3 regions of the Paraburkholderia sp. J94 genome follow, and region 1 is predicted to be linked to each of the others. Evidence: predicted binding sites of a transcription regulator. Region 1 holds the regulator's gene; each other region holds the start of a gene.
What was found. The regulator LexA, encoded in region 1, represses DNA repair genes until DNA is damaged. The targets are predictions, from matches to a motif close to ACTGTATNNNNATACAGT.
Positions count from the first base shown of each region.

Region 2: imuA (translesion DNA synthesis-associated protein ImuA) is a predicted target of LexA. The motif match lies at 2,010-2,027, and genes of this name have one in related genera.
Region 3: dinB (DNA polymerase IV) is a predicted target of LexA. The motif match lies at 1,404-1,421, and genes of this name have one in related genera.

Region 1 covers NZ_CAJMZH010000018.1:87,969-91,245, forward strand. The annotation lists gene U4Y88_RS31255 (sulfate ABC transporter substrate-binding protein) at 1-527, opposite strand, end outside; gene lexA (transcriptional repressor LexA) at 796-1,446, shown strand; gene U4Y88_RS31265 (hypothetical protein) at 1,512-1,874, shown strand; gene U4Y88_RS31270 (DUF2939 domain-containing protein) at 2,017-2,745, shown strand; gene U4Y88_RS31275 (universal stress protein) at 2,918-3,277, opposite strand, start outside.
Region 2 covers NZ_CAJMZH010000003.1:204,140-207,416, forward strand. The annotation lists gene U4Y88_RS07125 (DNA polymerase Y family protein) at 1-1,153, opposite strand, end outside; gene imuA (translesion DNA synthesis-associated protein ImuA) at 1,056-1,898, opposite strand; tRNA gene U4Y88_RS07135 (tRNA-Pro) at 2,230-2,306, shown strand; gene U4Y88_RS07140 (immunity 52 family protein) at 2,640-3,277, opposite strand, start outside.
Region 3 covers NZ_CAJMZH010000011.1:19,038-22,314, forward strand. The annotation lists gene trpS (tryptophan--tRNA ligase) at 1-22, shown strand, start outside; gene dinB (DNA polymerase IV) at 78-1,238, opposite strand; gene U4Y88_RS23430 (MFS transporter) at 1,781-3,118, shown strand; gene U4Y88_RS23435 (hypothetical protein) at 3,120-3,277, opposite strand, start outside.

The sequences.
Region 1 (3,277 bases):
GCGAGGTAGTTCCAGCGCGCGCCGCCCGAGGTCTTCGGATTCGGCGTGACGATCGACACGCCCGGCTTCGTCAGGTCATCCCAGTCCTTGATGTGCTTGGGATTGCCCTTGCGCACCAGAAACACGATGGTCGAGGTGTACGGCGAGGCGTTGTCGGGCAGGCGCTTTTGCCAGTCCTTCGCGACGATGCCCTTGTTGGCGAGCGCGTCGATGTCCCAGGCCAGCGCCAGCGTCACGACGTCGGCTTGCAGACCGTCGAGCACCGAGCGCGCCTGCGCGCCCGAGCCGCCGTGCGACTGCTTGATGGTGAGCGTCTCGCCCGTCTTGCCCTTCCACTGCTTGATGAAGGCTTCGTTGATCTCCTGATACAGCTCGCGCGTCGGATCGTAGGAAACGTTCAGCAGCGACGTATCTGCGTGCGCAGCCGGCGCCATCGCCACCATGCCGACGAGCGGTGCAACGCCGATGACCAGTTTTGCCGCCAGCGTTGTCAGCCAGCCTGCGCGCCCCGTATTGCCTTGATTCATCCACTTTCTCCGTTTTGTCGTGTGGTGCTGCGATCGATGGAGGCCAGTCTAGCGATCCGCTTACATTATTAAAAATGATGTTTTTTCATTCTTTAATACGCAAAAGTGGTAAGGGCGGAGGAATCGGACGTTGGAGCACGTTTTCGTCCGTCGGATCGCCCGGAAACGCTGCTGTGGCGGCACCCAAACGACAAAGTTCAAGTAACACTTGAAAAGCGGCGAATACTGTATAAAAATACAGTTACCTGTTCAAACATACAGTGTCGACATGACCAAACTCACCGCACGACAGCAGCAGGTTTTCGATCTGATCCGCCGCGCGATCGAGCGCACCGGCTTTCCGCCCACGCGCGCCGAGATTGCCGCCGAACTGGGCTTCAGCTCGGCCAACTCGGCGGAAGAACATCTGCGCGCGCTGGCGCGCAAGGGTGTGATCGAGCTGGCGGCGGGCGCCTCGCGTGGCATCCGTCTGATGCCCGGCCCCGACGACCTGCCGCACCAGTTCACGCTGCCGCACGCCAGCATCATGCAGCTCTCGCTGCCGCTGGTCGGCCGCGTCGCGGCAGGCAGCCCGATCCTCGCGCAGGAACATATCTCCCAGAACTACGCCTGCGACCCGGCGCTGTTCTCGAGCCGCCCCGACTATCTGCTGAAGGTGCGCGGCCTCTCGATGCGCGACGCCGGCATCCTCGACGGCGACCTGCTCGCCGTGCAGAAGAAGGCGGAAGCGAAAGACGGCCAGATCATCGTTGCGCGTCTCGGCGACGACGTGACCGTGAAGCGTCTGAAGCGCCAGCCCAACGGCATCGAGCTGATCGCGGAGAACCCCGACTACGACAACATCTTCGTCGAGGCCGGCAGCGCCGACTTCGCGCTCGAAGGCATTGCCGTGGGTCTGATCCGTCCCACCGAATTCTAAGAATCCATCCGCGCGCCGTTCAGCGCCGGTTTTGCGCCTGTTAGCGCACTTCTCTGGAGAGAGTCATGGAACGCCTTGCCCGCCTGTTGCCCTTCCGTCAATTCGGCCGTCTGCGCCATCTGCGCGGAATCGCCTCGTGCGCAATGCGTGACGCGCGCGCCTCGGCGGCCGCGCTCAATGGCTCGCTTTTCGAGAAGCTGGAAACGCCCGAACTGCCGCCCCTGCCCTCGGCGCAGCCGGCTTTCGCGCGCGTGTCGCTCAACAGCACGCTAAATACGGAACAGCCGGACCGCCGCGCGCCGGTGCGTGTCTATCACGGCCCGTCACGCCTCATCATGGTCGGCACGATGGACGCGGTGTGCCGCGCACTCGACCGCTGCATCGCCGAGCAGCAAAGCGATCTGCCTGCGGCGGCGCTCGCGAAGTAAGGCACGAAGTCAGGCAATGGGAAATGACGTGTCGGCGGAGGTTCTTGCAGGTGTGGGGATCGTTTTGGCGCGAGCGCGGTCAACATTCAGATCGAAGCTCTGATTCCATGATCGCACCGCTCGCGCGGCGCACCTGCCCCCGATGACCGACACGAATACGCCCAACGCTTCACGCAACTCCGCACGTAACACCGCCAGCCAACCCTCGAACTGGAAGAAGCCCGTCACCATCGCCGTTGCGGCGGTGGCCGTCGTGGCCGCGCTCGGGTACGGCTACGCCTCGCCGTATATCGCGCTCAACCACCTCAAACAGGCCGCCGACGCGCGCGACGCGGCCGCTTTGAGCGAATATGTCGATTACCCGGCGTTGCGCGCGAGTCTCAAACAACAAGCCGGGGAAATGCTGCAGCGGCGCATTCAGGCCGAGCACAGCAGTAATCCGCTGCTGCTGTTTGGCGCGGTGATCGGTTCGGCGTTGATCGGGCCGCTCGTCGACGCCTACGCCACGCCCGAAGGCGTAGCCGCGCTGCTCAACGGCATGCCGCCCACCGGTAAGCCCGGCGAGCAGCCTGCCGCGCCGCCGCCGGCTTCTTCGCCTGCGTCGCCTTCACAGGGCGCGCCGCAAAGCACGCCGCAAAACGCAACGCCCGCGACTCCGAACGCACCGGCGGAATCCGCGCAACCTCAGTCGCGCGCGCAAGCCGCCGCGGGTTATCGCAGCCTCAACGAATTCGCGGTGACATGGCAACGCAGCGCGCACAGCGAGCGCTATGCCGCGATCTTGCAACGGCATGGCCTGTTCTCGTGGAAGCTCGCGGCGGTGGAATTGAACGAACCCGATTCGGGAAGCGGCGCGAACGCGCCGGATTGATCGATCGCGCGTCCCGGCGGGATCAGCAGGACCATCGTGATCGTCGGCCTTGAAATCACCACGCGCCGGACAGACCACGCGCGAAGCGCAGGCCGGTCCGGCGCGGGTTGAGCACGACTAGCAGACAAGCGACGCAAAAAACGAAGCAAACATCGCGCAAACGCGCGCGCCGCTAAGCGGCCGCTTGCTGCTGCTTGTCTTCAGCAGGCGACGAACACGCCACGAGAATGCTGCACGACACGCGATCGAGCAGCGGCGTATTGCCCGCGCCCATCCACCAGCGCGACAGCCCCGTGCGGCAGCGATGCCCCACCACCACGAGATCGGCATTCAGTTCGTTGGCGAGATTCGCGATCTCGTCGATCGGATGACCGAAGGCGAAATGGCCCTGCGCGCGCACGCCGCGCTCGGTGAGCCAGTCGACGCCTTCCTGGAGAATCTCGCGCGCCGTTTCCTCGAAGCGGCCGCACGCCACATCGGTCAACAGGCCCGCGCTCTGGGCGATGGTCGAGCGCATGTCCACCACCGAGAG
Region 2 (3,277 bases), on a different contig from region 1:
TGGGGAACAGCGTGTCGGTGGGCGCGGCGTATTCGCTGACCTGATCGGCGACCAGCGCAAGCCCGATCACGGGCGCGATCAGCTCGGTCTGATTGAGCTTTTCGCGCAACAGCCAGAGCAGATGCTCGGGGTCGCGCGACGGCGCGGCCCACGCGAGCGCGAGGCTCGACGTGCGCGGCGCGTGGCGCGACGCGAGCTCGTGTTCGAGGCGCAATTCGAAGCCGCTCAGCGCGCCGTGCTGCGCGGCGAGCCAGCCCGCCAGCTGCATCACGAGGCGGCGCGCGGCGAACAGCAGCGCCTCGGCGCTCTCGACGCGCGCCTGCAATTCGAGCGACGCCCGGAACGACGGCGGCGCGGCGAACCAGACGCGCGGATCGGGCGCCTCGCCGCGCGCCTGGGCGAGCCAGGCGAGCACGCCGTCGCCGAAACGCCGCACGATGCCGTCGCGCGGCAGCCGCCGCAGATCGCCGAGCGTCGCGCAGCCGATCTGCGTGAGCGCCTGCTCGTGCTGCGCGGCGAACGGCGCGAGGCCGACCGGCAGCGCATCGAGCGCGCGCGCGAGCGTCGTTTCCTTCAGTACGCGCCAGCGCCGCGACGGGACACGCGTGGCGCGTGCCTGAGCGAGCGTCCACGCGCCCCACGCCGTGGGCGCGCAGGCGATGCGCGCGGCGTGGCCGCAGCTCGCGACCGTGGCGGTCACCTTCGCAAGCAGCGCGCGCACGCCGCCGAACAACCGCAGCCCCGAGCCGACTTCGAGCAGCAAAGTAGGCGACTGCGGTGACTGCGCGAACGACACCTTCGGCGTGTAAGCGAGCAGCGCCAGTGCGAGCGCCTCGAATGCGCGCTGCTCGCGCGCCGCGTCGGGTTCGAGCAGCACGAGACCGGGCGCGAGCGCCAGCGCATGCGCGCGCGTCGCGCCGGGCTGCACGCCGAGGCGGAAGGCGTCGAGATCGGGGCTCAGGATGCGCGCGTGGTCAGCGAGCGCGTAGCAGCGCTCGGGCGGCGCGGCTTCATCGTGGCCGCTGTGATCGACGCGATCGACGTGATCGGCATGCTCATCCCGCATGCCCCGCGACGACAGTGACGGCGGCGGCAGGATCGGTCTGACGGCCTCCAGCGGCAACAACGGCAAGGTGACGGCGATCCACAGCATGGTGATGAGCCCCGGGCCACGGCAGCGCCGACGCCTCGCCCGGCTGGGGCAGCAGCGACGTCTGCAACGGCAAAGTAATGACGAGTGGCTGGGCGGGCGGCGGCCCGCGGCGTTTGAAGATATCGACGGAGACGGCGGCAAACTGCATCCAGGCGCGCCGGTTCAGACGCGTGTCCGCCTCGGGCGGCGGCACCGGCGTGCAGACCATGCGCAGCGGCGCCGGCGACGACTGGTTGCGCGCCGCGGGCGGCCGCATGAGAAACGCGAGCGCCTGCGAATCCTGCGCGGCGACCTGCAGACGGCGCACGGCGTCCGCGCGCGCCTTCGGCTGCCAGAGCATCACGGCGCCGATGCCGTCCTGCTTGAGCGCCTGCTCGGCGGCCCAGGGCGCCTCGTCCTCGCTCGCGCGCACCCAGACCACGCGGTCGAGCGCGATGCCCCACGCCTTGAGCGCGCAGGCGTACGGCTGCCACGGCGGCGCGACGAGCAGCACATGACGGCCCGCCTGCGCCGTGAGCGCGCGCAACGCAGGCGCGACGAGCCGCATCTCGCCGATGCCGCCCTGCTCGACCAGCAGTTCGGTCAGGCTGCCCGCGGGCCAGCCGGCGCCGGGCAACAGGGCGTCGAGCGCGGCGTGGCCGCTCGACACCGTGCGCTCGCTCGCGTACGCAAGCTGATCGCCCTGCCAGACGCGGCTTTGCAGCCGCGACGGCAGATGCGCGGTGAGCTGAATCGCGGCGGCCATGCGTGCGCTCCGTTGCCGGGTTGCCCTGTCGATCGGGAATAGTTCGCCCTGCCCGGCAATGAAGGGGCATGGCGAAGGGAGTTGGGCGGGCGCATCGGGTGGCGCCGCAGTCCTGTATATTTATACAGTATTTTGACGTCTTCCTGGAAGGGAGTTTTTGAGACCGTTAGCCGGGATAAAGGGGATGGATGGCGGTGCGGGGAGGTTGGGGAAAACGCGGCGGTCGGCGTGCATAGAGGGCCGGCGAGCCGGTGAAAACCGTCGCCAGCCAAAACAACAAGCGAACTGATTTGACGCCGACAGCATGGAGACGCTACAATCCGCGGCTCCTCGGAGCGTAGCGCAGCCTGGTAGCGCATCTGATTTGGGATCAGAGGGTCGTAGGTTCGAATCCTATCGCTCCGACCACAGCTTCAAGCAAAAAGCCCAGCCTTAACCGGCTGGGCTTTTTGTTTTGTGGGTCCGTGTAGGCAAATTCGAGCAACGCCACCCGCCCCTGTCTTGTGATTCGCCCCACCGTCTCGCTCGGTTGTGGGCGACCAGCAACGTATCTCGCCGCCGCCTCCACCTCGAAGCATCCCTGCTATTCGTCGGGCGTGCCGTCCACGCTGGCGACAGAGAACGGGCCGCCTGCTGACGATTGGGGAGCGCGCCGCCCGATGATGGAGGCGTGGGCAGCATATGTGCGTGGAAAGGCGGATTGATTGAAGCCCCGGTGATACTCGCTGCCAGGGCGTAACCTTAAAGGTCGATGAAGCGCGGCAACAAGTCCTGATCGGCAAGACGGATTTCGATATCGTTCGCAGCCTTGACGTGTGCCCGGTTGTTCACATCGAACACTTCATCCGTCACGCTAACGATGATCGTGCCTTGCTGCTGGCCGTCGCGCATGACCGGAATCAGGGCGCGCGCCTCAGGAACCTGGGCTGGCGTGAGAACGTGCGGCAGGTACAGCATCCAGCTTACGCCTAGCCGATCATCAAAGACCTGTTGATCCTGATAGGCGCGCGGCCCGAATGTCACATATAGCGAGTGATAAAGCTCGGCCACTTTGGCTACAACCTCGGCCACAGATTTGTAATTACCTAACCGTGAAAGACCATTCGCTTTCTCATCCAGAGACAAGTCGACGCTATTGGAAATAATTCCAGTGTCTATCATTAATGACATAATTGCGGTTGCACCGTCATCTTGCCTCCCGTTCCATATGCCCAAGGCTTTCGGTCGATCAATTTTTTTCCCGTGTCCGTAGTCTGCCTTCAAAGCATCTATTGCAGCCTTCGATATTGCTCCGTTGGCGAAGACGTCATACTGAAGTGCATCTTGCAGCGAATCCCCTCCGAGATACCAGTTGCCACCCAAGGTTTCGTCCTTAGTTG
Region 3 (3,277 bases), on a different contig from region 1:
GCTCAGCTATTTCCAGAACTGAGATTCAGCATTGAGTTCCAGCACCGAGGAGCGCGCGTCTTAAGCACCGAACGGCATTAAGGACCGAACGGCAACTCGCCCTGGATGGCGCCCGCGATGGTGCTGTCCGCCGAGTACCGTTCGAGCGCGCTGACGCGCACGCCAATCAGCCGGATGCGGCGGTCGAGTTCGATACGCTTCAGACACGCGCCGACCGCGCGGCGAATCGCGGCGGTATCGCGCACGGCCATCGGCAATGAAATATCGCGCGTGACGATTTTAAAGTCCGCGAATTTGATTTTCACGCCGACCGTGCGGCCGCAATAACCTTTGCGATCCAGATCCTGCGCGACGCGCTCGCATAGGTGCGTGAGCGCGGGCGTGAGCACCGCACGGTCGCGGCCAACGTGCATGTCGCGCTCGAAGGTCGTTTCGCGGCTCATCGATTTCGGCTCCGACGACACCACCACCGCGCGATCGTCCTCGCCGTGCGAAATCCGCGCGAGCCATGCCGCGTAGGTGCGTCCGAAATGCTCCTGCAAGAGACCGAGGTCGGCCTTCGCGAGATCGCCGATCGTGGCGATGCCCAGTTCCTCGAGCCGCTTGCTCGCGCGCGGCCCGATACCGTTGACCTTCCGCGCTTCCAGCGGCCAGATGCGCGCCTGGAGATCGGCCATCGTGAGTAGCGTGAGGCCGTCTGGTTTGTCGAGTTCGGAGCCGATCTTCGCGAGCAGCTTGTTGGGCGCGATGGCGATCGAGCAGGTGAGGCCGGTCGCCTCGCGCACCGCGGCCTTGATGCGTGCGCCGATGTCGCGCGATTCGCCGTCCACGTCGGTGAGATCGACATAGATTTCGTCGATGCCGCGATCCTCGATCTGATCGGTGAAGGTGCGCACCGCGCTTTTGAATAGCCGCGAATAGTGGCGATACGACTCGAAGTCGGTGGGCAAGAGAATGGCGTCGGGTGCGAGTTGCGCGGCCTTCATCATGCCCATGGCGGAGAACACGCCGAATTTGCGCGCCTCGTAGGTGGACGTGGTCACGACGCCGCGCCCTGCATAGTCACGGAGCTTTGCGTAGCGGCGTGTGCCATCGGGCTGCAACTGCGGCTCGGCGTTGCGTCCACCTCCGATGACGACCGGCTGTCCTCGTAACTCAGGATAGCGAAGTAATTCTACCGATGCATAGAACGCATCCATGTCGACATGCGCGATGCGGCGTAACGGTGAGCTGTTCATGTCGACGGTCCTGCCAAAATCCGGCTTTGCTCGAAGTTGTCAAATGGGTTGTCGAGCGCAACAGGTGTTGAGATTGCGCTACCGGAGCAGACAACAACGCCAGGCGAACCCGGCAACGCCCCGAATGAGTTTCTTCAGATAAGACAGACTATCAGGCGTTTATTGACTGTATATTTGTACAGTATTTTACTGCGGCGCGGCGTGCTTCGGCAAGATATCAGCTTCCCGCACCTACGCCACGCCGATGCGCATATAAGGCAGCGGTCGTTGGCGCAACCGGTAATGGCACGCGGTGATCGACCACCCGTGTCGGTGTGTAGCCATGATCTCGTGGCACGATTTGACACCGTATCTTGGGTCCAGCAGAGCACCGAAAATTATCGTAAGATATGTTTTTCGATATTTTCACCTGATGCGCCGGCCAGAGTTGTTTGACGCGCCCGCGTGCTCACCGTATGCCTCATCTGCCCCCAGCCAAGACCGTGCCGTCCTCCTCAGTTCGTCTCCGCGCGATCATGATTCTCGTAACAGGGGCGCTTTTCATGGAGATCCTCGACGGCACCGTGATTGCCACGGCGCTGCCCGCCATGGCGCGCTCGTTCGGCACAACGGCGGTCGCGCTGAATATCGGCGTGAGTGCCTATCTGCTCGCGCTTGGCGTGTTCGTGCCTGCGAGCGGCTGGGTGGTCGACCGCTTCGGCGCGCGCCGCGTGTTCGCGTTCGCGATCGCATTGTTCACGTTGACGTCGGCACTGTGCGGCTTGTCCAACGGGCTGGGGATTTTCGTTGCATTGCGCGTGCTACAGGGCGTTGCTGGTGCATTGATGGTGCCGGTGGGCCGGCTGGTTGTCATGCGCTCCACACCGAAAGAGCGGCTAATGGCGGCGATGCAGTCGCTTGTCTGGCCTGCGCTTATCGCGCCTGTGCTTGGGCCGCCGATCGGGGGCTTTATCACGACACACTTTGGCTGGCGCTGGATTTTTTATTTGAACGTGCCGATCGGTCTGATAGCACTGGCGGTCGCGTGCTTCATCATCCCCGACGCGCGAGAAGCGCGCGCGCACCGCTTCGACTGGTCGGGATTCCTGTTAAGCGGCGCGGGGACATTCGCGTTGCTTACGGGTCTTGAGCGCGCCGATGCGAGGCTCGATGTCATTGCATTCGCCATGCTGGCCGGTGGTATTACGCTTTTAATCGTGGCGATTCGCCATTTATTGCATTCGCGCGCCCCGCTTGTCGATCTGTCCGCATGTTCGATTCCGACCTTTCGCGCCGCATTGCGGGGCGGTTCGCTGGCACGTATGGCGATCGGCAGCGCGCCGTTTCTCCTGCCGTTGATGTTTCAGGTTGGCTTCGGCTACGACGCTTTTCATTCAGGCTTGCTCGTGCTCGCCGTGTTCGCGGGCAATCTCACGATGAAGTCGGTCACCACGCGGATTCTGCAGCGCTTTGGCTATCGGCCGGTCATGATCTGGAATGGCGTGTTCTGTGCGGTTTGCCTGGCAGCGTGCGCGTGGCTCCGGCAAGACACGCCCGTGCCGGTCACGGTGCTCCTGCTTTTCCTCGGCGGCATGACGCGGTCGATGCAATTCACCGTGCTCGGTACGATTGCTTATGCGGATGTCCAGAAAGAGCGTATGTCCGACGCTAACAGTCTCTTCAACACGGCTTCGCAAATTGCAATGGCGGCGGGCATTACGCTCGGCGCTTTGGGCGTGCGTTTCGGTCACTTTGTTGCACTGAGCGCCGATTGGCATAGTCCCGGAATCGAGTACCGGGTGGCATTCGTTCTTATCGGCGTCGTTGCGCTCGCAAGTATCGTCGACGCAATTCGTCTTCCCAAAGGCGCTGCCGATCATTTCATCACGCGTTCCGCTTGATTTATTCGCAGGGGCGATGCTTGGAGTTCCCATGCTGAACAGCGGAAATCCGGTTTGCGTTGGCGAGCGTGTACGTGGCTGCGCGTTCGTACGCGTTCTGGCCCACGGCAGGGTCATGCTGTCGTCGGCCAAACACCACCGTTGAGAAACCATCGGCGA